3 regions of the Aeromonas sp. AE23HZ002T15 genome follow, and region 2 is predicted to be linked to each of the others. Evidence: riboswitches for the same ligand, from Rfam matches in the RefSeq annotation. Region 2 holds a riboswitch; each other region holds the start of a gene.
The links. A riboswitch is a leader RNA that binds a small molecule or an ion and turns the genes downstream of it on or off. The one in region 2 is predicted to bind cyclic di-GMP.
Positions count from the first base shown of each region.

Region 1 (7,955 bases), 1.9 Mb from region 2:
GGAAGACAACCTGAAACACGGTTAATGCAGGATGCATGCGCCAGACGGCACGCCGTCTGGCCACAGTTAAGCAAGGAGTTTTTGCCATGAGAAAACGTCACAGCGACAGCGGTGCTGATGAGGCGGCCATCGATTTGACCCCCATGCTGGACATAGTGTTCATCATGCTGATCTTCTTCATCGTCACTACCTCGTTCGTCAAGGAGTCCGGGGTGGAGATCAACCGTCCGAGCGCCAGCACGGCGGAGACGGTGAAGAAGGGGAACATCATGGTCGCGGTTCGCGAGAACGGTCAGGTCTGGGTCGACAAGCGGGTCGTCGAAGTGGGGGCCGTGCGCGCCAACATCGAGCGTCTGCGCGCCGAGAACCCGGAGAGTGCCGTGGTGATCCAGGCCGATACCGAATCCCGTTCCGGTCTGGTGGTCCAGGTCATGGATCAGATCCGCATGGCCGGTGTCCAGAACATCTCCATCGCGGCGAGCAAGAGCAGCTGATGCCGGAGCGAGCACCATGAGATACCTGATAGCGATTACGGTCTCCTGTGTGGTGGTGTTCTTCCTGTTCCTGGGAATGAACAAGCTCATCACGCCGGATCACCGGGAGCTGACGGAGAGAGAAGACGTCACCATGACGGACTTCATTCGCCTCAAGCCCCAGGAGACCCTGCAAGAGAAACAACGGGAACTGCCCAAGCCGCCGCCCCCGAACCGGCCCCCTCCCCCTCCGGAGATGGAAGTGGCCAGCACGGACAGGCCGCAGATGGAGAGCTCGTCCATGGACATGCCCAAGCTCGACATCCCGGTCAACATCGGCGGCGGCAATGCCCTCGGCGCCTACAGCACCGGTGGTGGCGGCGGTGGCATGGGGGGCAACAACGGCGCCATTCCCATGGCGACCTTCGAGCCCATGATGCCCCGCAAGGCGGCCCTGGCAGGGCTGGCGAGCGGCAAGGTGCTGGTGGAGTTCACCGTCACCGAGCGCGGCACCGTCAGCAACGTGCGGATCGTCAAGGAAGAGCCACGCAGCTACGACCTCGGCAAGGAGGCCCGCAAGACCATCGCCAAATGGACGTTCAAGCCGGCCATGGTCGATGGCAAGCCGCAGGCTTCCCGTATGCAGCAAGAGATCGAGTTCGCGGTCAACTAAGGAAGGTGGCGATGAAAAAGTTACATACCCTGATCCTCGCCCCGGTCGCCATGGCGGTGCTGCTCAGCACCGCCAACTGGGCCGCCGAGCAACCCGCCCTCTCCGATCGCGCCTACCGCGCGGTCAACAAGGCGCAGGCGTTGATCACCGAAAAGAAATACGGCGAGGCGAATGCCAAGCTGCAGGATGCCCTGTCCGGCGTCGGCGAACGGGTCTACGACAAGGGGGTGATACTGCAGACCCTGGGCTTCGTGGCCGCGCAGCAGGAGAAATACGGCCAGGCGACCAAGTACTTCGCCGATGCCATCGCCACCGGCGGCCTGCCGCAACCGGTGGCCCAGCAGGTGCGCTACAACCTGGCCCAGCTCTACATGGCGGAGGGCAACTTCAAGGCCTCCATCAGCACCATGAACCAGTGGTTCGCGAGCCTTGGCAAGGATGAGAAGCCTACCCCCCACGCCTACATCACCCTGGCCAACGCCCATGTGCAGCTCAAGCAGTACAAGGACGCCATACCGGCGGTGGATCAGGCCATCAAGCTGTCGGGAGGCAAGGCACCCGAGTCCTGGTACCTGCTCAAGATGGCGGCGCACTACGAGCTGAAACAGTACAAGCCGGCCACCGAGGTGCTCACCGCCCTCATCGACAGGTATCCGGAGAAGAAGAAGTACTGGACCCAGCTATCCGCCATGCACATGCAGGCGGGCAACGACGCCAAGGCGCTGGCGGCGCTGGAGGGGGCTTATAACCTCGGCATGCTGACGGAGGCCAATGAGCTGCAGCGTCTGGCCAACTACCTGGCCTTCGCCGGCATCCCCCATCGCGCCGCCCGGGTGATGGAGAAGGCCATGAAGGACGGAGCCATCGAGGGCAATGCGGCCAACTACAAGACGCTCGCCAACTACTGGCATCAGGCCAAGGAGCTGGATCCGGCCATCGACACCCTGGCCAAGTCTTACAAGCTGGCCCCGGATGCCGAGCTGCAGCTCAAGATGGCGCGCATGATGATCCAGAGCAAGCGCTACCAGGATCTGGTGGCCTTCGCCGCCAAACCGGCGGCCAATGCCAACGGTGAGCAGCGCGCCGACCTGAAGTTCCTGACCGGGGTCGCCTACTTCGAGCAGCAGAAACCGAAGGAGGCCCTCTCCGCCTTCAGTCAGGCAGCCCAGAATGGTAACGTCAGCGGCCGGGCCTCACCCTGGATCAACTTCTTGAAGGAACAACAAGGGGGCGCCGTCACCCAGTGACAAGCCAGGCGGAGGCTTGCCTTCGCCCTGCCTCCACGACACAAGGGGCCCTGCCCCACCAGTTGCCTTGGTGGCACATTGGCCGCTCCCCGGAGCGGTCTTTTTTTATGGCTCCCCTTCCTTTCTATCTCCCATAAAAAAATCCGGAGCCAGGCTCCGGATTTTTCGTCTCTACTGGGCATCAGAAAGATGCCGCTTCGTCATATCAGTAGTTGCACACCAGCTTCCAGCTACCGTCGCCCGCCTTGGGCTCGGAGCTGGTCCACCAGTTGGCCTGCCACACCGCCTTGCCGTTGGTCACGCGATCGTTGGCATTGGCGTGATCCCCCCGTGGCCAGCTCGGATAGGCCGGGTAGCTCGCCGGGTTGACGTTCTGGCTGCTGCAGGTCGTGCCACCGGTACCGCCATCACCGCCGCCCGTACCCACGACCGCCTCGGCCAGGGCCGGGAAGTCAGCCTTGAGGCCTATGGTCTGGCTGCCGACAATCAGGCGCACGCCACTCGGTACACCCGCCGCTGGCAGGTAGTAGGTCATGGCCACTTCGACGTCAGAACCCGGTGCCCAGGCCTTCCAGGTCGGCAGCGTCATGGCCACCTTGTGGAAGTCCTTCTCATTGGCGATGCCGTCGGAGTTTTGGTTGCCACCACTCTCGACCACCTTGAGGCCCATGCCGCTCTGATCCGTGATGGTGTCAGAGGTGGAAGTGGGCACCAGGAACTCGATGCGGGTGCCGCCCGGAATGGTCTGGGTCGACTTGTTGGTGAGTTTCAGGGTCGGGTTGATCGGGTAGTTGGAATCCCCTTCCTTGAAGCCGGAGAGGCTGACGCCGATGTCGAGCTGGGCCGCCGGAGCAGGCAGATCGTTCTGCTTCAGGTTGGGAGGCGTTGCCGTCCTGAACTTGTCATAGGCCAGGCTCGTCAGTGTGCTGCCCATCACATACTCGTTCTTGGCCGGATCGAACGCATAGTCCCCCGCCATCTCCCAGAACATGACGCCCCCCAAACCGCGCTTGACGATGTAGTCCAACTTCTTGCCCATGGACTCTTCATCTTCGGTGGAGAGGAACACCTTCTTCTGCTCGTTCCACAGCCAGGGCACCTGCGCCTTGTCGTCGAAGTAGCGCACGTACTGACCCTGGATCACGTCAGCGGGATCGTTCGGATCCAGACCCCAGGCGGTGCCATAGCTCGGCAGAGTAGTGATGCCGAGGCTGGCCGCGTGCTCCAGGTTCTTGGCGTGCCACATGGGCACGGCACCGGCGCCGACTTCCTTGCCGTTCTTGTCCAGATCGTGCCAGATGTTGTCGATACCGACCGCCCCGTTGCCGCAGGGGATGGTGCTGCCACCGGTGCCCGGCTGGCAGTTGCTCTGGCTCGGCAGGGCCGCCTTGCCGTTGAGACCATGAGTCCCGCCGGTCACCCCTTGCCAGCCACGGGTGTAATAGGGCACACCTATGTTGATCTTGCCGGCCGCCAGGGCGCCACGGAAGTAGTGGGCCGCCCAGGCCGAGTTCAGGTAGCCGATGGCGCCGTACTGGGCCTGACTGTAGACACCCCACTGGGCCAGCTCGGGATCCGCCTTGTTGTCGAACAGGGCGGCGTTGTGGGCCACGAAGTTGTTCCAGGCTCCGTGGAAGTCATAGGTCATCAGGTTGACGTAATCCAGGTACTGGGTGACCTGGAAGTTCTCCATGCCGCGCAGCAGATAGGCGGACGCCGGCGAGGCGATGGTCAGCATGTACTTGCGGCCATCCTCGGTGCCGGCGTTGTCCAGCCGAGTGCGCAGTGTCTTCATCAGCACTTCATAGTTGGCAAACAGCTTGGCCCGACACTGGTTGGAGAGCGGGAAGTCGTTGGGGTTACCCGCGTCCTTCATGGAGGTGGGGTATTCATAGTCCACGTCCACGCCGTCGAAGCCGTACTGGCGGATGAAGCTCACAGCAGAGTCGGCAAAGGCGTTGATGCCGGCTGTGTTGACCGAGCAGTCGCCCTTGGTGGTGGCGGTATAGAAGCCGCGGGTATCGGCCCAGCCCCCCACCGAGATCAGGGTCTTCACGTCCGGATACTGCTTCTTGTACTTGGAGAGCAGGTTGAAGTGACCCTGATAGGCGAACTCGGGATCCATCTCGGCACCCGGCACCCCGCTCCAGGTCATCTTGGTGGCGGCGTCATCCACCTTGATGGTGTGGCTCTGCTCATCCACCGCCGCGAAGGCGTAGTTGATGTGGGTGATCTTGTCCCAGGGGATGTCGTTGACCAGGTAGGCGGGCAGACCGTTCTTGCCGGTGCGCCAGGAGGTGAAGTAACCGATGACACGGCGGGCATGGTCATCCCCCATGCACTCGCTGCCATCGGCGCGGTAGATCTGGCGCACGTCGCAGGAGAGGTTACCGCCTGTGGGGGGCAGGGCCGCCTCTTCCACCTGCACATCCACCTGGGCCGACTCGCCAGAGAGGCCACCCTTGTCGGTGGCCACCAGCTTGAGGCCGGTCAGCCCCTTGTTCTGGGGCGTCCAGTTCACCTGCCAGGGGGCGCTGGTGTCTTCGCCCACCTTCTGGCCGTTCACGAAGAGCTCGACCCTGGCCACGTCGTTGTTGGCGTCGGTGACATTGCCGCTCACCGCCGTGCTGCGACCCAGGGTCACCTTGGCACCGGCGGCCGGGCTAGCGATGCTCACCTTGGGCGCCTCGGGCGCCACCACGGCGGCGACATTGAAGCTGGCGCTGGCCTCGCCGAGCACCTTGCCATCCTTGTCCAGGGCGCGGGATGTCAGCTGGTGGGCTCCGACGCCGCTGGCGGTCCAGCTCGCCGACCAGGGGGCCGCGCTGCTCACCGCCACCTGGGTGCCATCGATCAGGTATTCGACCTTGACCAGGGCGCTGCTGTTGCCACCAAGGCTCACCGTCAGGGCGACCGGCGCCCCTTCGTTGACGCTGCTGCCGGCGGCGGGCGAGCCGATGGTGAGGGTCATGCCCGGCGTCGTGCTGCCATCGGTGAAGGGTTTCCAGGCATCGGCCCAGACGGTACCCACCCCGGGAGCATAGTGATAGGGCGAGGCGCCACACCAGCCGGAGTAGGGGAATTCCTTGCATTCGTAGAGGTTGCCCACGTTGCTGACGACGTCGCCAGCCTTGTAGGCGGTACCGGCCTGATAGGCGGGATAGGCGGCCTGCGCCCAGGCGGGCATGGCCGCGAGGGCAACCAGCATGGCGAGCCTGCTGGGCCTGAGGGTCTGTTGCATCTTGTTATCTTCCTTGTTGGTCTTGGCTTTTAATGACCGGGCAAAGCGCAACAGCAACAGGCGAAAGGGGTCGACAACAGGCCATGGACGGGCCACATACCCTCATGTCACCCGGGGAAGCCCCGCTATCTGTCATCGCTGGCAGACCGGAGGCTTTGCGTCCCGACATCACTGTCGGTTTGCTCTTTACCTGGGTTCCGTGAGGAACAGCCCGAGTATAGGAAGCAAGTGGCTAACACTCAATCTTCATTCTCAAAGAGAAATATGTAAACGCCGCCGTGCTCACACAATTTCGGCTTCGATGAGATGACATCTTTATCATCAATTTCATAGTGTTAGCTGTGTCAAAAAAATAGAGACAGCCTCTTTTGCTTCCCCATAATGTGCGCTGGTTCACTGGTATGAGCAGCCAGAAGTGTGACAATGCGCGCCCTTGGTTCAGGCACCAAGGCTATGGAAACACTGGCAAAAATAAAAAAGGAAACACAATGAAAGGTACCCCTACCCTGCTGTCACTGGCCGTGGGGCTCGCGCTCGCGTCCCCGTCACTCCAGGCCGCCGGCTTCAGCTGCCCGGCCGACAGCGCCCTCATCCCCATCCCCGCCATCCAGGGCAGTGGCGACAAGAGCCCCCTGGTCCCGGACGGTCAGTTCGAGAGCACCCAGAGCGTCTCGGTCAGGGCCGTGGTCAGCGCCCTCGGCGAGAGTCTGAACAAGGGCTTCTACCTGCAGGATCCGCAGGGGGATGGCGATCCCCAGAGCTCGGACGGCATCTTCGTCTATCTCAACGACAAGAACTTCGCAACCAAGTATCCGGGCATCAAGCCGGGGGCCGAGATCTGTCTGGAGGCCAAAGTCGAGGAGTATTACAACCACACCCAGCTCAAGCCCGTCTTCGACGGCGGCACGCCCCGTCTGCAGGTCTTGGCCCAGGGCACTGCCCCTGCCGCCACGGCGCTGCGGGTGCTGGAGGGGGAGACCCTGGCCCGGGCGCTGGAGCGCCACGAGGGGATGCGGGTGCGCCTCGATGCCGGCAGCGAGCTGAAGATCAGCCGCAACTTCAGCTACGACTACGCAGCCAGGCGCAACAACCTGGTGCTCTCTCACCTGGCCCCCCTGGTGAAACCGACCCAGCTGCACGTGGCCAATAGCGACGAGGCCAAGGCATTGGCCGAGGCCAATGCGGGCAACCGGGTGTTCCTCGAATCCGACTTCAAGGCCGCCGATGGCAAGCTGCCCTGGCTGCCCGCCTGGGAGCCCGAGCAGGGGTATCTGCGCATCGGCGATGCCCCGGTCAACCTGGAGGCTCTGGTCGGCTACAGCTACAACGAGTACCGGCTGATCGTGCCGAAAGAGCAGGCCATCACGGTCGGGGATCTGCTGCGCACCGACGAGAACGATCGCCTCCCTGCCCCTGCCCGCACCGCCGGCGCGGATCTGCGGGTCGGCAGCTTCAACGTGCTCAACTACTTCACCAGCCACTCCAGCGTGGGCGGAGCCCTCAACGTGCTGTGCAAGGATCAGGCGGATGCGGACAGCGCCAAGGGCTGCAACCGCGGCGCCAAGAGCCTGGAAGACTTCCAGCAGCAGCGCACCAAGATAGTCAACGCCATCACCGAGATGGACGCAGACCTGCTCGGCCTGATGGAGATGGAGAACAACGGCTTCGACGATCACTCCGCCATCAGCGACCTGGTCAAGAGCCTCAATGCCCAGCAGAAAGACGCCAGCCAACACTACGCCTTCGTCAGCCTGCCCAAGGCTTCGCTCGGCCAGGAACGCTACTTCGGCGGTGACGCCATCATGGTGGCCATGCTCTATCGCCCGGCCAAGCTGACTCCGAGCGGGGACGCCAGCGTAATCCTGCTGCCGGAGCAGCGTTACACCGTCGGTGGCGTTGCCAAGACCGCCGGTCAGCGCGACTCTCTGGTGCAGAGCTTCACCGTAACGGGCAGCAAGGATCCCCTGACTCTGGTGGTCAACCATCTGAAATCCAAGGGATCGGGCTGCTACGAGAACGGGGATGGCAAGACGGAGCCTGCGGATCTGCAGGGCAAGTGCACCGAGTTCCGGGTCAGCGCCGCCAAGGTGCTGGGGGAAGCGGTGAGCAAGTTGCCGGGCCAGGTGCTGCTGGTGGGGGACTTCAACTCCTACGCCAAGGAGGACCCGATCCGGGTGCTGACCGACTATGTGCCGGCCAGCAGCGATCGCAAGATCCGCTCCGCCTCCCACACCTTCATCGGTGAGCAGGCGTATGAACAGATAGGCCAGGAGGTAGGCAAGAGCTATGGTCTGGTGGACCTGAACGTCAAGTTCAATCAG
Region 1 covers NZ_CM201342.1:1,577,473-1,585,427, forward strand. The annotation lists gene ACT5M9_RS07185 (MotA/TolQ/ExbB proton channel family protein) at 1-25, shown strand, start outside; gene ACT5M9_RS07190 (ExbD/TolR family protein) at 87-494, shown strand; gene ACT5M9_RS07195 (energy transducer TonB) at 511-1,146, shown strand; gene ACT5M9_RS07200 (tetratricopeptide repeat protein) at 1,158-2,393, shown strand; gene ACT5M9_RS07205 (glycosyl hydrolase family 18 protein) at 2,599-5,634, opposite strand; cyclic di-GMP riboswitch class I at 5,747-5,828, opposite strand; gene ACT5M9_RS07210 (ExeM/NucH family extracellular endonuclease) at 6,123-7,955, shown strand, end outside.
Region 1: another riboswitch for cyclic di-GMP. It lies ahead of ACT5M9_RS07205 (glycosyl hydrolase family 18 protein); the one in region 2 lies ahead of ACT5M9_RS16325 (glycosyl hydrolase family 18 protein).

Region 2 (7,955 bases):
TGTCCAGTTGCCGTCCCACATGGCGACCCTGACCAGATCGTACTCGGCCAGCAGGGCCGTGAGTGCGGCCTCGCCGAGACTGGCCACCGGCGCGTTCACCTGCTCCAGGGCATCTACCTTGTGCTCATAAGGCTCCATGGTCGCGGTAGTGGCGTTCCACTTGCTGAATCCGGTCACCGAGTCGGCATCGAACACCGCCTTGCTCTCGAGGAAGCGCTGGATGATGGCGGCCGAGTTGGGGGTATAGAGGGTGAAACGGTTGAAGCCGGAGAGGGGGGCTCCCCCCGCCATGGCGTCGAAGCCGAACGGGCGGCCGTCAAAGGGGGCCTGGCACTGACCATCCAGGCAACTGCTCTGGCCGTTGCGACCCGGGCCAAAGTTGGGAATGAAGCGATTCTTGTCCCCGTCCCAGCCCCAGCTCGAGTTGCGCGCCTCGGCGCTGCGGTGCACCGAGCCGGCGAAGCCCCCCACATAGTGGCCGAGGCCATAGTTGTGGCCCACCTCGTGGCTGAACTCGTTGCCCAGTGAACTGTCCAGGGTGACGATGCCGCCGCCCCCGGAACCGCCGTGCACCTGCACCCCGTTGGCGTACTTGCCGCGGCTGTTGTGGGCCGCCAGCTGGGCCACCACATAGGGATGGCTGCCCTCCCCCTCACCGGCGGTGCTGTTGATGCCGTAGTTCGCGTTGTCGATGCCGTGGGAGATCAGCTCCTTGCCGATGCGCTGGCGCATGGTGCCCTCGTGCCAGCCCCCCTGGCTGGGATCGAAGTCCGTGAGCAGGGTGCCGTCCGGCAGCATCACCTCCGGCAGGGAGAGGGGCGCGTACTGGCTGACGATGAGCCGGCTGGTGGGCACCGTCTGGAAGTATTCACGGTGGGCCTCGGGATCCCTGGCGAAGGCGAACTGATCCCGGGGAGAAGTGAGCATGCCGATGTCGATGGTGTGGATGAGCAGCTCGCTCGGGGCGCCGACCTGCAGATCCGCCAGCTCGCCGCTCAGGCTTCCCTGACTGAGTTGCAGGCTCAGGCCAGGCCGGATCCAGTGGGCGGGCAGCACGGCGCTCCAGGCGTCGGTCGCATAGCGGATGCCGTTGTTCTCAAGCTCTCCGTCCCGGATCCACTGGCCGCCCACGAACTTGAACTGCAGCGTCTGACCGCGGGAGACCGTCGCCTGACGACCGCTGTAATGTACCGTCGAGTTGTAACCGGCGTTGGAGACGACGCGCACCATCTTGCCGGCCATCTCGGCCCCGCCCGGCAGGTGGATGTCCCGCACCCAGCGTCCGTCCGCGGTCTGTATGGTCACCAGGGCGTGGGGCTGCAGCTTGCCCTGCAGGAAGACGGCGGCCGGATCGCTCAGCCTGGCCAGCTCGCCACTGCTGTTGATGACGGTGCTGGTACCGGGGCCCGGGGTGAAGTCGACCCCCTCCTCCGGCGAGCCCTCCAGGTAATAGGCCGGCTTGGGCAGCTGATCCGGATTATTGAGGGTCAGGGTGCCCAGGAGCTGGCCATCGCCATCCCTGGCCGTCAGCTGCATGGGGACGCTGGTGTCGGCCTGCAGGGGCCGCACCAGCAGCAGACTCTTGCGCTCGGCCACCAGTCTCGGCTGATTGTCCCCCTCCTGGGGGTGAGCCGGCAGGATCTGGTTCTGGGCAAACTGCACCTGGGCCGCGAGAGAGCCTTGCAGATCGTTGATGGGGGCCCTGTCGTTGAACACCAGGGGAGAGGGTGCCTGAACCGCGGCCAACAGGGGGCCGCTTGCCAGCGTGGCCATGATCAGGCTGGCGATGTGCGTTGTTTTCATTGTCATGGTTCTCATCTTGATGGGCATGTCCACATGCCCTATTGCTGGGAAGCGCCGGCGTTGACAGCCAAAAACCGGCCGACGCCCTGGCCGGGATTGCCCCGGCAAGCCATTCCCGACCGCAAGTGGCGTCAGCCAACTTGCAAGCGGGGTGTTGATTCATCAGGCCCATCGCGGTGCAAGGGCCCGGCGATGGCGAAATATGCTCCTTCGATCCCGAGCAGGCCGGCGACTAGGCGCCTCTCTCGGTCGAGGATCGCTGCTGGATGGCGCGCCCGTCATGGACCTTTTGGGCGCGGATTGAACTGCCGATAAAAAGAATGGGGCCTAGGCCCCATTCTCCCTTGATGGCGATCAGTTGCAGCTGGCTGCACCTTGATCAACCCAGACCGCGGCCTTGCCGGGCTCGTCACCCTTGGTCCAGTACTGGGCCTTCCACTTGCGACCGTTGTGGTTGGTCAGATCGCCGGCGTTATAGGCCACCCCGGCATTCCAGCCGAGCTGCACCGCGCTCAGCAGCTTCCACTGATCCGCGGTCTGGCTCGGCTCGTTGCCCTGAGTCCAATACTTGGCCTGCCACACCAGCTGCTTGTGGCTCACCTTGGCATTGGTGTTGTAGACGGCGCTGGCACTCCAGGCCGGATGGTTGACGGCATCCGGATCGGTCGCCTCGCAGCCACCGCCCGTGCTGACCGGCTTGACGGTCAGACGGGTGCCGGCGCTGGCGTCCAGGGAGCCGTCGGTCACCACCAGGGTCAGGTCATAGGCTGTGTCGCTGGTGACGCTCGGGCCAGTGACCACCAGGGTAGCGCTGTTCTGACCGGTGGCGGTGAGGCCAGCAGGCAGGCTCCACTGATAGGTCAGGGCGTCGCCGTTCGGATCGGAGGCGGTGGCCTGGATGGTCACCTGCTTGCCGGATTCGACGGTGGCGGTGGCCGGTACCGTCACCACGGGGGCCAGGTTCGGTTGCGGCGCCTTGTTGGTCACCACCACCTGATCCTTGGCCGTGAGGTTGTGATCGTCGGTAACGGTCAGCTCGAACACCAGGTTGACGTCGGCGCTGACGGCATCCAGCACCACACGGGCCTTGGCCTGGGTAGCGTCGAGCAGGGAGGCCTGCGGGCCAGAGACCTGCTTCCAGCTGTAGCTCAGCACGCCGCTCTCCGGGTCGTGAGAGGCCGCGCCATTAAGAGTCACCTCGGCCGGGCCTGTGGCGCTCAGATCGCTGCCGGCGTTGGCCACTGGCGGCTTGTTGACCGGCGGCGTGGTGCCGCCATCCCCGTGGCCGAGCCCCTCGTGCATGGCGTTCAGGATGTCGCCGTTGTCCGCATCGATCTCCCAGGCGAAGAGGCCGCCGAGCTGGTTCGCCAGCACGTACTGACCCTTGGCCTTGACCGAGCGACCGTTGTCGAAGCTGATGAGGTCCCCGGTGCTGGCCTTGAAGACGTAAGGCGCTTCCGCCGTCTCGTCATAGCCCTGCTCCCAGCCTGCGCCCATGCGGTTGTTGACGATATCGCGGTAATCCACCACACCGTTCTCCCAGGTGCCCTTGATGGGCCCGGTGGCGGTGCCGGTGAAGGGGTTGCCGGCCTGATAGCCATTGACCCCGGTCCAGCCACGGCCATACATGGCCGCACCCACCACGACCTTGCCCGGGGTGACCCCCTGGCCGAGCAGCGCCTTGACGCCCTTGTCGGTGGTGTACTTGGTGGCCGGATCCCAGCTCGATGCGTAGAGGTTGGTCTGGTGAGCCAGGTTCTTCAGATCGAAGGCGCCGCTGAAGTCGTAGCTCATCAGGAAGATGTAATCCATGTACTGCTGGGCAGCCTGATAGTCCACCTTGGCAATCTTGTCGCCGCCGGCGCTGATGGCCGAGGTGAGCTCATACTGGCGGCCGGTCTCGGCTTCCAGCTCGTCCAGCATGGCGCGCAGCTCTTTCATCAGCGCCACATAGGTAGCGCCATCGTTCGGCCCACCCAGGTTGGGGTTGGCACCCTGGCCACCGGGGAACTCCCAGTCGATGTCCACGCCATCGAAGAATTTCCAGGTCTGCAGGTACTCCTTCATGGAGGCGACGAAGGTGTCGCGCTTGGTCTTGTCACTGAAGAAGTAGAAGGGATCGGACAGGGTCCAGCCACCCACGGACGGCAGGATCTTGAGGTTTGGATTGGCTTTCTTGAGCGCCATCAGGTTGCCGAAGTTGCCCTTGTAGGGCTCATCGAAGGCGGTGAGATTGCCCTGTCCCATCTGGACCGCGGCCCAGGGATCGTGAATGGAGACCTTGAAGTCCTCACGGCCGGCGCAGGAGCGCTGCAGCGCCTCGAAGCTGCCGGAGATCTCTTTCAGGCTGTCGTTGATGCCGTTGCCGCCACAGATGGGGGTGAAGCCGTAGAGGATGTGCGTCAGGTTCTTGGCCGGGATCTTGTCCACGGTGAACTTGCGACCATAGACCCCCCACTCCACGTAGTAGGCCCCCACCACCTTGCCGGACTTGTTGGCATAAGGCTTGTTGTTCTCTTGCAGCGGTGCATTGAGCGGCGCCAGGTGGCTGCCGTCGGTGTCGGCCACCACTATCTCCTTCTTGTCGGAGAGGGTGCAGCCGTCGGCGTTGCACAGGGCCACCTGCATCTGGTAGCGGCCACCCTTGGTGACCTTGAAGTTGGCGGTGCCCGCCGCGCTGGCGGCGCCGGACCAGACTTCCTTACCATCGAGCAGCACCTTGGCGGTCTGGCCCACGTCGCCGGACCAGAGGTTCCAGGTCACGCTGACCGGGGCGCCATCCTTGTGGACGGTGACCAGCTTGTTGTAGGAGGTGGCGGCCTGATCGACCTGGATGATGGCGAACTTGGTTTCGCCCCAGCCGATGGTTGGTTTGCCGGGGGCGGCGGCGAAGGCGGAGGTAGAACAGATCCCCCCGACCAGGAGCGCCAGCAGGGAATGTTTTGGACTGAACATAGTTGAACTTCCTTATTTCGTTATTGGTATGAACAACGAAAAAGGCAACGCAACCTGACAGGTAACGCAGACAACATCGCTACCATGGCTTGGCTCCATGGACGATACAACCTGTGGTGGCCCCGCTATCCTAGGTACTCTGACCCTTAGACCGGAGGCTTTGCGTCCCGGACTTTCATCCGGTTTGCCTTTTTTGCACAACTTGGTTTGCGATGAAAATAATCGCCGAATGACTATAGATGAGAGAAAACCTCACGCCACCTAGTAGAAATGACAGTAAGAGGGACTCACTATTCAGAGTTGGCTGCGATCATGCATGCAAACCGGCGACAACGTCGCCGATGCATCGGGATGAGAACCGTTATCAGCCAGAAGGGCCAAAGATGGATTCTGTGAATGCAGTCACGCTATGGGCAACAGGAGGCTGTTCATCAGGGCCCTCAGCTTGAGGGGCTTGACCGGTTTGCTGACATAGCCGAAGCCGTGCTCGCGGATCTGCGCCTGCAGCTCGCTCTTGCGATCCGCGCTGATGATGATGCCGCCGATGCCGTTGCCATGGGCCAGCCGGATCATGTGCAGGGCCTGCAGACCCGTCTTGCCATCGTCCAGGTGATAGTCGGAGAGCACCAGGCGCGGCAGGAAGCCGCCCGCGATGAGCGACTGCGCCTGCTCCAGGCTCTGGGCACAGCGCACCTCGCAGCCCCAGCGCCCCAGCAGGGAGTCCATGGCGGTGAGTATGTCCTCCTCGTTGTCGATGCAGAGGATCCTGACCCCCTCCAGCTGACTGTCCCGCACCACGGGCGCCGCCACCGGCAACGGCATCACGGGGCGAGCCGCGAGGTTCAGGGTGATGGCGAAGACCGAGCCCACATCCGGCCAGCTGCGCAATGAGAGCTGATGGCCCAGCACCAGGGAGATGCCGCGGGCAATGGCGAGCCCCAGCCCCAGCCCCTGCTCGCGGGCGGTGCGGGAGTGGTCCAGGCGAGAGAACTCGTCGAAGATGGTCTCCTGCTTGTCGAAGGGGATGCCGGGGCCGTTGTCCCACACCTCGATGCGTACCTTGTCCCCGAGCCGGCGGCAGCCGAGCAACACCCGGCCCCCCGGGTTGTAGCGAAACGCATTGGTGAGGAAGTTCTGCAGCACCCGGCGCAGCAGGCGCACGTCGCTGTGGACCGCGAGCCGGCTCTCCACCACGGAGAACTGGATGCCTCCCGCCTGAGCCAGCACCCCGAACTCCGCCTTGAGGTTGTCAAACACGTCCCTCAGGGCGAAGTCGAGCTTCTTCGCCTTGAACTTGCCCGCCTCCAGCCGGGAGATGTCCAGCAGATCCGTGATGAGATCCTCGGTCGCTCCCAGGGCATCATCGATATGGCGGGCGATGCGGATCTGCTCGGCGGCCTGCTCCCCCTCCTGGGGCAACATCTCCAGCAGGGAGGAGGTAAACAGCTTGGCCGCATTGAGGGGCTGGGTGAGATCGTGGCTCACCGCCGCGAGGAAACGGCTCTTGGAGTGATTGGCCCGCTCCACCTGCTGGTTCACCAGCAGCAGCTGACGGTTGAGCTCGGAGAGCTCATGGGTGCGCTCCGCCACCCGAGCCTCCAGGTGCTCGTTCGCCTCTCGCAGCACCCGCTCCGCCGCCCGGAAGGGGGTGATGTCGGTGAAGGTCATGACGAAGCCCCCCGCCGGCATGGGGTTGCCCTGCATCTCGATCACCCGCCCATCCGGCCGCTCTCGGGCCGAGACGTGGGGGCTGCCGCGCTGCATGAAGGCGACCCGACGCGCCACATGGGCCTCGATCTCCCCCGGGCCACACAGCCCCTGCTCGGCGTTGTAGCGAATGATCTCCTCGATGGAGCGCCCCACCTGGATGAGGCCGGGAGGGTAGTGGAACAGGTCGATATAACGCCGGTTCCAGGCCACCAGCTTGAGCTCCCTGTCCACCACCGAGATCCCCTGCCCCATGTGTTCTATGGCCCCCTGCAGCAGGCCGCGGTTGAAGCGGAACACATCCGAGGCCTCGTCCACTATGGTGGCGATCTCCTCGAGCTGCATGTTGCGCCCCTGCAGGGCGGAGGCCAGCACCAGGCGCGCCGACGAGGTGCCGAACACCCCGGCCAGCAGCCGCTCCGTGTGGGCGATGAGCTCCGCCGACGCCTGCATCTGGGGCGCCAGGGTGCCGCCGTGCTCGCCGGCGAAGCGGCCGAAGGCGCGCTTGACCCGGCTGGAGCCGACGAAGCGGGCCGCCAGCATCTCCAGCTCCTTGACCGAGACCCGCGCCTGATAGAGGGTCGCCTGATCCCGGCTCGGCTTGCCGACGAAGTTCGCCGCCTGCAGCCGCTCGCTCACCGCCGCCCGCGACAGCAAGGATCCCGCCACATAGCCCACCAGGTTGAGCAGCAGGCTGATGAAGATGCACCAGGCCCCGATGCTCAGATCCCGAAAAGCAGGCCAGTCCGGCGGCGCCAGCAGGGCCTCCAGGGGGGAGCCCGCCAGCAGGCCGCTCTCCGCCAGCAGGGTGAGGAACCAGAGGCTGACCCCAAGGCCGAGACCGAGGTAGACCCCCTTGCGGTTGCCATGGCGCCAGTAGAGGCCGAGCAACAGCGCCGGGGCAAACTGGGCCACGGCCCCGAACGACAGGTAGCCGATGCGCGACAGACTGGTGAGATCCCCGAGCCAGAGATAGAGGGTCCAGGCCGCCAGCAGGATCAGCAGTATGACGCCCCGGCGCACCTGCAGCAGCAGCCGCATCAGCCGCTCGTCCCGCCCCTGCTGCCAGAAGCGGCGCAGCAGCACGGGCAGCACCAGATCGTTGCTGACCATGATGGCCAGGGCTATGGTGCAGACGATCACCATGCCGGTGGCCGCCGAGGTCCCCCCGAGGAAGGCCAGCATCGCCATGTCGTCGAACCCCAGGGACATGGGCAGGCTGATGACATAGGTATCCGACCCCAGATCCGCCCCTACCCACTGCTTGCCCGCCAGGGCCAGGGGCCAGATGAAGAGCCCCATCAGGAACAGATAGAGCGGGAAAACCCAGCGCGCCCAGTGCAGATCCTGACCCTGGTTGTTCTCCACCACAGTCACGTGGAACTGGCGCGGCAGGCAGATGACGGCGCACATGGCCACCAGGGTATAAATCGCGAGCTCCAGCAGGCTGCCCGGGGAGACATCCACCACGGCGTTCAGGAAGTCGCTGG
Region 2 covers NZ_CM201342.1:3,482,300-3,490,254, reverse strand. The annotation lists gene ACT5M9_RS16330 (M66 family metalloprotease) at 1-1,809, opposite strand, end outside; gene ACT5M9_RS16325 (glycosyl hydrolase family 18 protein) at 2,158-4,758, opposite strand; cyclic di-GMP riboswitch class I at 4,871-4,957, opposite strand; gene ACT5M9_RS16320 (hybrid sensor histidine kinase/response regulator) at 5,161-7,955, opposite strand, start outside.

Region 3 (7,955 bases), 460 kb from region 2:
AACGCTTCCCCGATTGATCCCTTCAGCGCCCCTGCAGGGCGCGATGGCGCAGGCTGGCGAGTTCGTCGAGCTGGCGCTGATCCCCTGACTCCTGCCGCTGACGCGCCTCCAGGGCTCGCCTGTCCAGCAACAGCTCCAGCCCCTTGACCCGGCCAAACTGCTTGAGCAGCTGCCCCTCATGACGGGAGAGATCCAGCCGGGCCAGGGATGATTGTTGCAACTGATGATCCAGCAGGTGGCGCAACTGCCCCTGCATCTGCTGCTTGTTCTGCCAAAGCAGGGGATGGAAGCTGGCCGAGCCCGGCTGCAGGGTCGCGATCACCTCCTGCAGCTTCAGCACCCGCTGCTCTTCGCGCATGGCCACCTCCCGCAGTCGCTGCCGCTCCTTGCCCATGGCGTCCAGCGCATCCTGTTGCAGGCCGAGATAGGATTTCAGCACGCCGCGTCCTTAGGCTCTGCCGAGCACTTGTTTCAAGGCCCCCACCACCTGGGTGATGGGGGTCTCCTCATGGATGCCCTGCTGCAGGAAGCCGGCGATGGCGGGGTAACGCTGCACCGCCTCATCCATCTGGGGATCGGCGCCGGGTTGGTAGCCGCCCAGGGGCAGGAGTTCGCGCACCTGCTGATAGCGTCCCCAGAGCTGGCGCAGGGTGACCGCCAGGGCCTGCCATTCCGGCGGCACCACCTGGGGCATCACCCGGCTCACCGAGGCGCCGATGTCGATGGCGGGGTAGTGCCCCTCCTCCGCTAGCCGGCGTGTCAGCACTATGTGACCATCGAGGATGGCACGGGCCGAATCCACCACGGGATCCTGCTGATCGTCCCCCTCCGCCAGCACAGTGTAGAAGGCACTCAGGCTGCCGTCGGCCCGGGTGCCGTTCCCCGCCCGCTCCACCAGTTGGGTCAACATGCTGAACACAGAGGGGGGATAACCACGGGTGGCGGGGGGCTCGCCGATCGCCAGCGCTATCTCGCGCTGGGCCTGGGCATAGCGGGTCAGGGAGTCCATCAGCAGCAGCACGTCCTGCCCCTGCTCACGGAAATACTCGGCGATGCGGTGGCACAGCTGGGCCGCCCGCAGCCGCATCAGGGGGGATTGATCCGCCGGCGCCGCTATGACCACGGAGCGGGCCAGCCCCTCGGCCCCCAGGCTGTGCTCGATGAACTCCCGCACCTCCCGGCCCCGCTCACCGATGAGGCCCACCACCACTATCTGGGCGCTGGTGTTGCGGGTCATCATGCCGAGCAGCATGCTCTTGCCGACCCCGGATCCCGCGAACAGCCCCAGTCGCTGACCCTTGCCCACTGTCAGCATGCCGTTGATGGCGCGGATCCCCACATCCAGCGGCTCCCGCACCGGGGTACGCAGCAGGGGGTTGGGGGGAGAGGCAAACAGGGGGACGCTTTCCCCCTCTTCCTGCAGGGGGCGGCCATCCAGGGGTTGCAGCAGACCGTCGAGCACCCGGCCGAGCAGGTGTGAGCCAACCCGGATCCGCTCCTCGCCGTCGATGGGCTGCACCCGGGCACCGGCATAGAGGCCGCTCATGGGCTGGAGCGGCATCAGATAGGAGATGTCACGGTTGAAGCCGACCACCTCGGCCAGCAGGGGCTCCCCGGTCGCACAGTCCACCCGGCAGCGCTGCCCCATCACCAGCTGGCAGCCCACCACCTCCAGGGTCAGCCCGGTGACCCGCACCAGGCGGCCATAACGGCGAAAGGCCGGCACCTCGTCCAGCTCGCTCAGGGCCGAGTTCAGGACCCGCTGCAGGGACTCATGCATCCTTGGGCAAGGCCAGGGTCTGGTTGAGCTGATCGATGCAGCGGTCGAGGCGCTCCTTGGTGTTGATCTCGATCACAGCCGCTCGGGTCTCGATCCTGGCGTCCCCGACCCCCAGGGCTCCGTCCACCTGCAGCGGCCACTTCTCGCAGCGGGTCACCCCCTGCTCCGCCAGCCGCTGCCGGTCACCCTCGCTGAGATAGATGACCAGATCCTCGGATTCGCTGGGCAGGGTGGCCATGGCCTGTTCGACCTGCTGCAACACCTGCTGGGGATTGAGGGTGAATTCGGCCTGGATCACCCGCTTGGCCACCTGGGCGACCAGCTGGGCGATCAACTCCTTTTGCTCCAGCATGCGGGCCTGGGTCAGGGACTCCCACTGCTGCTGCAACTTGGCGAAGGGGACCATGGCCTGATCGAACGAGGCGCGCCCCTCGGCCAGCCCCTGGGCCAGGCCGCGGACCTGCCCCTGTTGCAGCCCCTTGGCCTCCCCTTCGATGAGACCGCTGGTCAGCCCCTGCTGGTAGCCGGACTGGTAGCCATCGGCCTGTCCCTGCTCCAGCCCCTGCTGATAGCCATACTCGAACTCTTCCTGTTGGCTCTGGGCCTCCTCCCCGCTCTGTCCCAGGGCCGGGAAGCGGTAGAGACGGGTGGCGCCTGCCGCCAGTTTGCGAACCTGCTGACTCATGGCTCTCTCCTGTTAGCTGACGGTCGGCTCTTCGAACAGCTGGAACTCGAGCTCGCCCTGTTCCACCAGCTCCCGCACCATCTGCATCACCTCTTCCCGCGCCTGCTCGACCTTGCGCAGGGAGACGCTGCCCTGATCCTGGATCTGGGCCTCCAGCGCCTGCGCCATCCGCTTCGGCATGGCACCCAGCACCACCTTGCGGAAGCTGGCTTCGGTGTTTTTCAGGGCCAGCGCCAGCAGATCCGCCGGCAGCTCCTGCACCAGGCGCTGCAGGGTGTCGTCGCTCTGACGACGCAGAGCCATGAAGTCGAACATGTTCTTCTCGATCTCGAGGGCCATGTCCCCGTCATGCTCCCGCAGCAGGGAGAGCATCTGCTCCTTGTTGCCCTGATAGCGGTTCAGGATGTCGGCGACCTGGCGCACCCCGTTCACCTTGGCGCCGGACTGATCGGCCACATAGGCGAGGCAGCGATCCAGCGTCAGCCGCAGTTCCGCCAAGACGTGTTCGCTGACCGAACTCAGGCTGGCGACCCGCACCAGCAAGTCGTCGTGCACCGAGCCCGGCAGGGCGTCGAGCACGGCCGACGCCGTCTGGGGGGGCAGGAAGGCGAGCAATACGGCCTGCATCTGCGGGTGTTCGTTGCGGAAGAAGCGGGCCAGTACATCGGCGGGCACCCACTGCAGGCGCTGGATGTCCTGGCTCATGACATCACCGTAGAGGCTGTCGAGCAGGCTGCGGGAGAGCCGCTGCCCCAGCGCCAGATCCAGAGTCTGCTCCAGATACTCCCTTGAGGCGCTGCCGATGCCGCTCTGCTCACGGTACTGGTTGAAGAACTGCTGCAGGGTCCATTTGGCCTCGATGGAGCTCACCCCGGAGAGGCCGGCCATCTTGGAGATGAGGCGCTGCACCTCATCCCGGGAGAGTTTCTGCATCACCTTGGCGGCCGCCTCTGTGCCCATGCTCAGCAACAGGATGGCGGCCTTCTCGAGGTTGTCGATATCGATGTCGACCGCACTCTGGTTCAGATTAACGTTGTTCATTGCCACTCACCCATTGTCTGACCACTTCCGCCACCCGGGCCGTGTCTTTGTCTACCAGCAGTTGCAGGTGCTTGAGCTGAACCTCCAGCTCGGAACCGGGTTCAGGCAGGGCCTCCAGATCCAGCGAGGAGAACTGGGGATCCACCCTGTGTTCGTTCTGCAGCAGGCTCTTGCCAAGCGGCGATCCCTCGAGCTCGCCATCCCCTTCCCGGCGCATGGAGAGACCGACCTGGGGTTCCAGCTCCTCATCCTGCTCCTGTTCAGGCTCGGCTTCAGGGTATTGCTGGGTCCGCACCAGGTGCTTCACCAGGGGGCGGATGCCGAAGAACACCAGGGTCAGCCCCAGCAGACCGCCCACCAGGTAGCGCAGGGAGTCCTGCCAATAAGGGGTCTCCAGCCAGCTGGACTCGGGCGGCGTGACCGGCACGGCGCCGGTGAAATCGAATACCTGCAGGCTGATCTGATCGCCGCGGGCACTGTCGAAGCCGACCGAGCGCTCCACCATCTGGCGGATCTGATCCAGCTGAGCGGCGCTCCAGCCACCCTCAGGGCCTATCTGCTGATTCAGCAGAATGGAGACGTTCATCCGCTCGAGGCGACCCTGCTGATAGCGGGTGTGCACTATGGTGCGGCTGTTCTCATACTGCTTGCTGACTTCCTGGCGCTCGGTGCGGGTGTCATTCTTGGGGGGCTCGGGGGTCGCGGCCCCCTCCTGCGCGGCCTGATCGGCCTGGGGTGCCGTCTCGGGAGGCCGGTTGGAGAGCGCCCCCGGAATGCCGAGAGCCAGCGCGTCTATGGTCTTGTCAGACTTGTTGGATTCCTTGGTCACCACGCCGTTGGGATCCAGCTGTTGCTGAGTCTCCTCCACCGCGTTGAAGTTCACGTCCGCGGCTATCTGCACCCGGAAGTTGCCGGTGCCCAGCATGGGGTAGAGCATGTCGTTGGCCCGCTGGCGGATGTACTGCTCCAGCTTGCGCACATATTCCATCTGCTGGACGCTCTGCTTGCCAAAGCCCGCCTTGTCGCCCATCTCGGCGCTCAGCAGCTGGCCGGCCTGATCCACCACGGTCACTGCCCCGGGCTTCATGCCGGAGATGCTGCCCGCCACCAGGTTCGCGATCGCCTCGACCTGGCCGGGTTCCATGGACTGGCCAGGCTGCAGATCCAGCATCACGGAGGCGCTGGGTTTCTCTTCATCGCGACCGACAAACAGGGTTCGTTTGGGAATGGCTAGGTGGACACGGGCGCTGCGCACCGCATCCAGGGAGATGATGGTCCTGGCCAGCTCCCCTTCCAGGGCATGGCGATAGCGGGCCCCTTCCATGAATTCGCTGGTGCCGAGGCCGGTGACGTTGTCCAGCCCCTCGAGGCCGGCCGGCATGGCGGCTCTGACGCCGCGGGCCGCCAGGGCCATACGGACGTGGGCGAGCTGGCTCTCGGGCACCAGGATCTGGCCTGTGCTCTTCTCCAACCGGAACGGCACCTGCTCTTTTTCCAGCATCTCCATGATATTGGCGGTGTCGTAGAGCTCCTGCTTGCCGTAGAGGGGGACGTAGTTCTTGCTGGAGGTCCACAGTATGACCACTATGGTGCCCGCCACGATCGCGGCAAGCAGCGCTATGGTCAGGATGGATTTGTTGTCCCGGGAGAGGGTGCGCCAGTTGCGCATCCCTTCCTGAACCCGTGCCATCAGGGAGACAGATGCCCCCTGGGAGGAGGATACCAATTCAGTCATCACCAACCTCAGAGCGGCATGCGCATGATGTCATCGAAGCCGGTCATCAGCTTGTTGCGCACCTGCATCAGGGCGGAAAAGCTGAGGCCGGCCTTCTGGCTGGCCACCATGGCCCCCACCAGATCGTCGCTCTGACCCGCATCGACTGCGGTCATGAGCCTGGACGCTATATTCTGCTGTTCGTTCACCCGCCCGACGACATCTTTCATGGCATCGCTGAACGAGACAGTCGATGCCTCGTTTGGTTCGATGGAAGGAGCTTGGTTGGCGACTCGCTGCATTTCCTGCATCTGCTGCAGGAGTGTCACCTGTGATGACATCATCTCAATCTTCACTCGGTTATCCCTTAGTTCTGAATCTGCTGCTCGACATCGATGCCTTGCTCACGCATGGCCGCCAGCTTGTATCTAAGTGCCCGGGTCGTCATCCCGAGGGCTTCCGCCGTCCGGGTGCGGTGACCACGAAAACGGCGCAACGTCTCCAGGACGAATTGAAATTCCGCATGCCGTTTGGTCTCGCTGAGCCCCTCGGGGGCCGCGAGGGCCTGCGACAACGGGTTGTCAGCCTCCGCTGCGTAATGGGGCAGCATCAAATCGACGGCCTGAATATGCAATCCGCGAGCCATAATTAAGGCCCGCTGGATGACGTTATCCAGTTCACGGACATTGCCGGGCCAGTCGTAGGAGAGCAGCTGCCTGCTGGCCCCCTCGCTCAGCCGATAACCCTGCTGGGCGGCGTAGCGTTCGATGAAGTGGCTGGCCAGGGGCAGGATGTCGTCGGGCCGCTCCCGCAGGGCGGGCCAGTTCATGGGCAGCACATCGAGCCGATAGAACAGGTCTTCGCGAAACTCCCCCTGTGCCACCAGCGTCCTCAGATCCCGGTTGCTGGCGGCGATGATCCGCACATCCAGCGGGATCACCTGATGGCTGCCGAGCCGCTCCACCTCCTTCTCCTGCAATACCCGCAGCAGCTTGGCCTGCAGCGCCAGGGGCAACTCTGAGATCTCGTCGAGCAGCAGGGTGCCCCCCTGGGCCAGCTCGAACTTGCCCTGCTGGCTGGCGGTGGCGCCGGTGAAGGCCCCCTTGCTGTGACCGAACAGGATGGACTCGAGCATGGCCTCCGGGATGGCGGCGCAGTTGATGGCTACGAAGGGTTTGTTCGCCCGGTTGGACATGTCGTGGATGTAGCGGGCCAGCCGCTCCTTGCCCGTCCCCGACTCGCCACCGATGAGGATGGTGGCCGAGGTCTTGGCGGCGCGCCTGGCGAGTTGCAGTACCTGCAGGCTCAGGGCAGAGGTCGCGACCAGGTTGGGAATGGCCTGGCGCAGTCGCAAGGCCCCCCTCACCACATCGAGGATCTGGCGCTGGCTGAAGGGCTTGATGATGTAATCGATGGCGCCGGCCCGCATGGCTTCCGCCGCCAGGTAGGCCTGATCCTCATTGACCAGGATGACGCAGTCGGCCCCCGTCAGCTCATGCACCCTGGAGGGGCCGGCTTCGGTCATGACCGCCATGTCGAGCAGGATGAGATCCACCGAATGGCAGGAGAGGAATTGCTTGGCCCGGGAGATGGAATCCTGGCAGGAAACCCGGTAGCCGCAATTCAACAACATCTCCCCAATATCGTTTCCATTTGATAACGATGAGGAGACAAATAATAAATGTGCGTGCGATTCAACACCGACGGGTATTGAATTTTCCTTGATAGATAAATCAGAAAACATATTAACCCGAACCTGTGATTGCACATGAATCAATCAACAGAACTGACCGTGATAAATAAAAACGCACCACGACAAGAATAACGCTTCTTAATTGAGCGCTTACCTTATAGTGGTATGAAAACAAGGCGAGAATCATGGCCTTGGTAACCCCGCTATCGTTAGCATCAATGCTGTTAGACCGGAGGCTTTGCGTCCTGACTTTTCAGTTCAGTTTGCCTTTATCATGCGACGACCCGTATTAGGATGGCATGGCTTTGTTATCCTTAAAGCCATGAGATACACCTGATTGTTTGTATTTTGTTATTTATTCCAGTGTGCATCACGTCAAAAGCCGTCACATCATAACGGCTTTATATGACAATTCAAGTAGATATGCGGAATAACCACTTCCTGATCAAGATGTTGACATGGCAATTCAACTTCAGCCGAGGGTGCCAATTACCTCCACCCGCAAGTCTTCCGGGATCTCGTTATAAGAGAGCACTTTGAGACCTTTTGAGAAGGAGCGGGCATAGCGGGCGATCAGGGGTCTGAGCTGGGGCATGACCACCAGCACAGGGGCATAGCCCTGCTGCTGCAACTGCTCCTTCACCAGCGGCATGTTCTGCTGCAACTGGGCCAGCAGCTGGGGATCCACCGGGAAGCTGTCCAGCTGGATCTTACCCTGCTGCTGGGACTGGTTCATGGCGCTCAGCAGCGTCTGCTCCAGCCTGTCATCCAGGGTGAAGGCCGCCAGGATGTCCCGGGAACCGATGGCCTGCCTGACGATCTGCCGCCTCAGTGCGCAGCGCACGTCCGAGGCCAGCAGGACGGGATCCTTGGTCAGCTCGCTCGCATCCAGCAGGGTGGTAGCTATGGTGCGGATGTCGGTGAGGCTGATCTGCTCTTTGAGCAACTGGCGGAACACCCGCAACTGCTGCATCTGGGTCAGGGCCAGGTTGAGCTCCTCCGCCAGCCGGGGGGACTGGACCGCCAGGTACTGGCCCAGCTT
Region 3 covers NZ_CM201342.1:3,018,444-3,026,398, reverse strand. The annotation lists gene flgN (flagellar export chaperone FlgN) at 1-17, shown strand, start outside; gene lfiJ (lateral flagellar protein LfiJ) at 23-439, opposite strand; gene lfiI (lateral flagellar FliI-like assembly ATPase LfiI) at 449-1,780, opposite strand; gene lfiH (lateral flagellar assembly protein FliH) at 1,773-2,465, opposite strand; gene fliGL (lateral flagellar motor switch protein FliGL) at 2,478-3,506, opposite strand; gene fliFL (lateral flagellar M-ring protein FliFL) at 3,493-5,232, opposite strand; gene lfiE (lateral flagellar hook-basal body complex protein LfiE) at 5,250-5,576, opposite strand; gene lafK (lateral flagellar response regulator transcription factor LafK) at 5,588-6,850, opposite strand; cyclic di-GMP riboswitch class I at 7,104-7,191, opposite strand; gene lfhA (lateral flagellar biosynthesis protein LfhA) at 7,386-7,955, opposite strand, start outside.
Region 3: another riboswitch for cyclic di-GMP. It lies ahead of lafK (lateral flagellar response regulator transcription factor LafK); the one in region 2 lies ahead of ACT5M9_RS16325 (glycosyl hydrolase family 18 protein).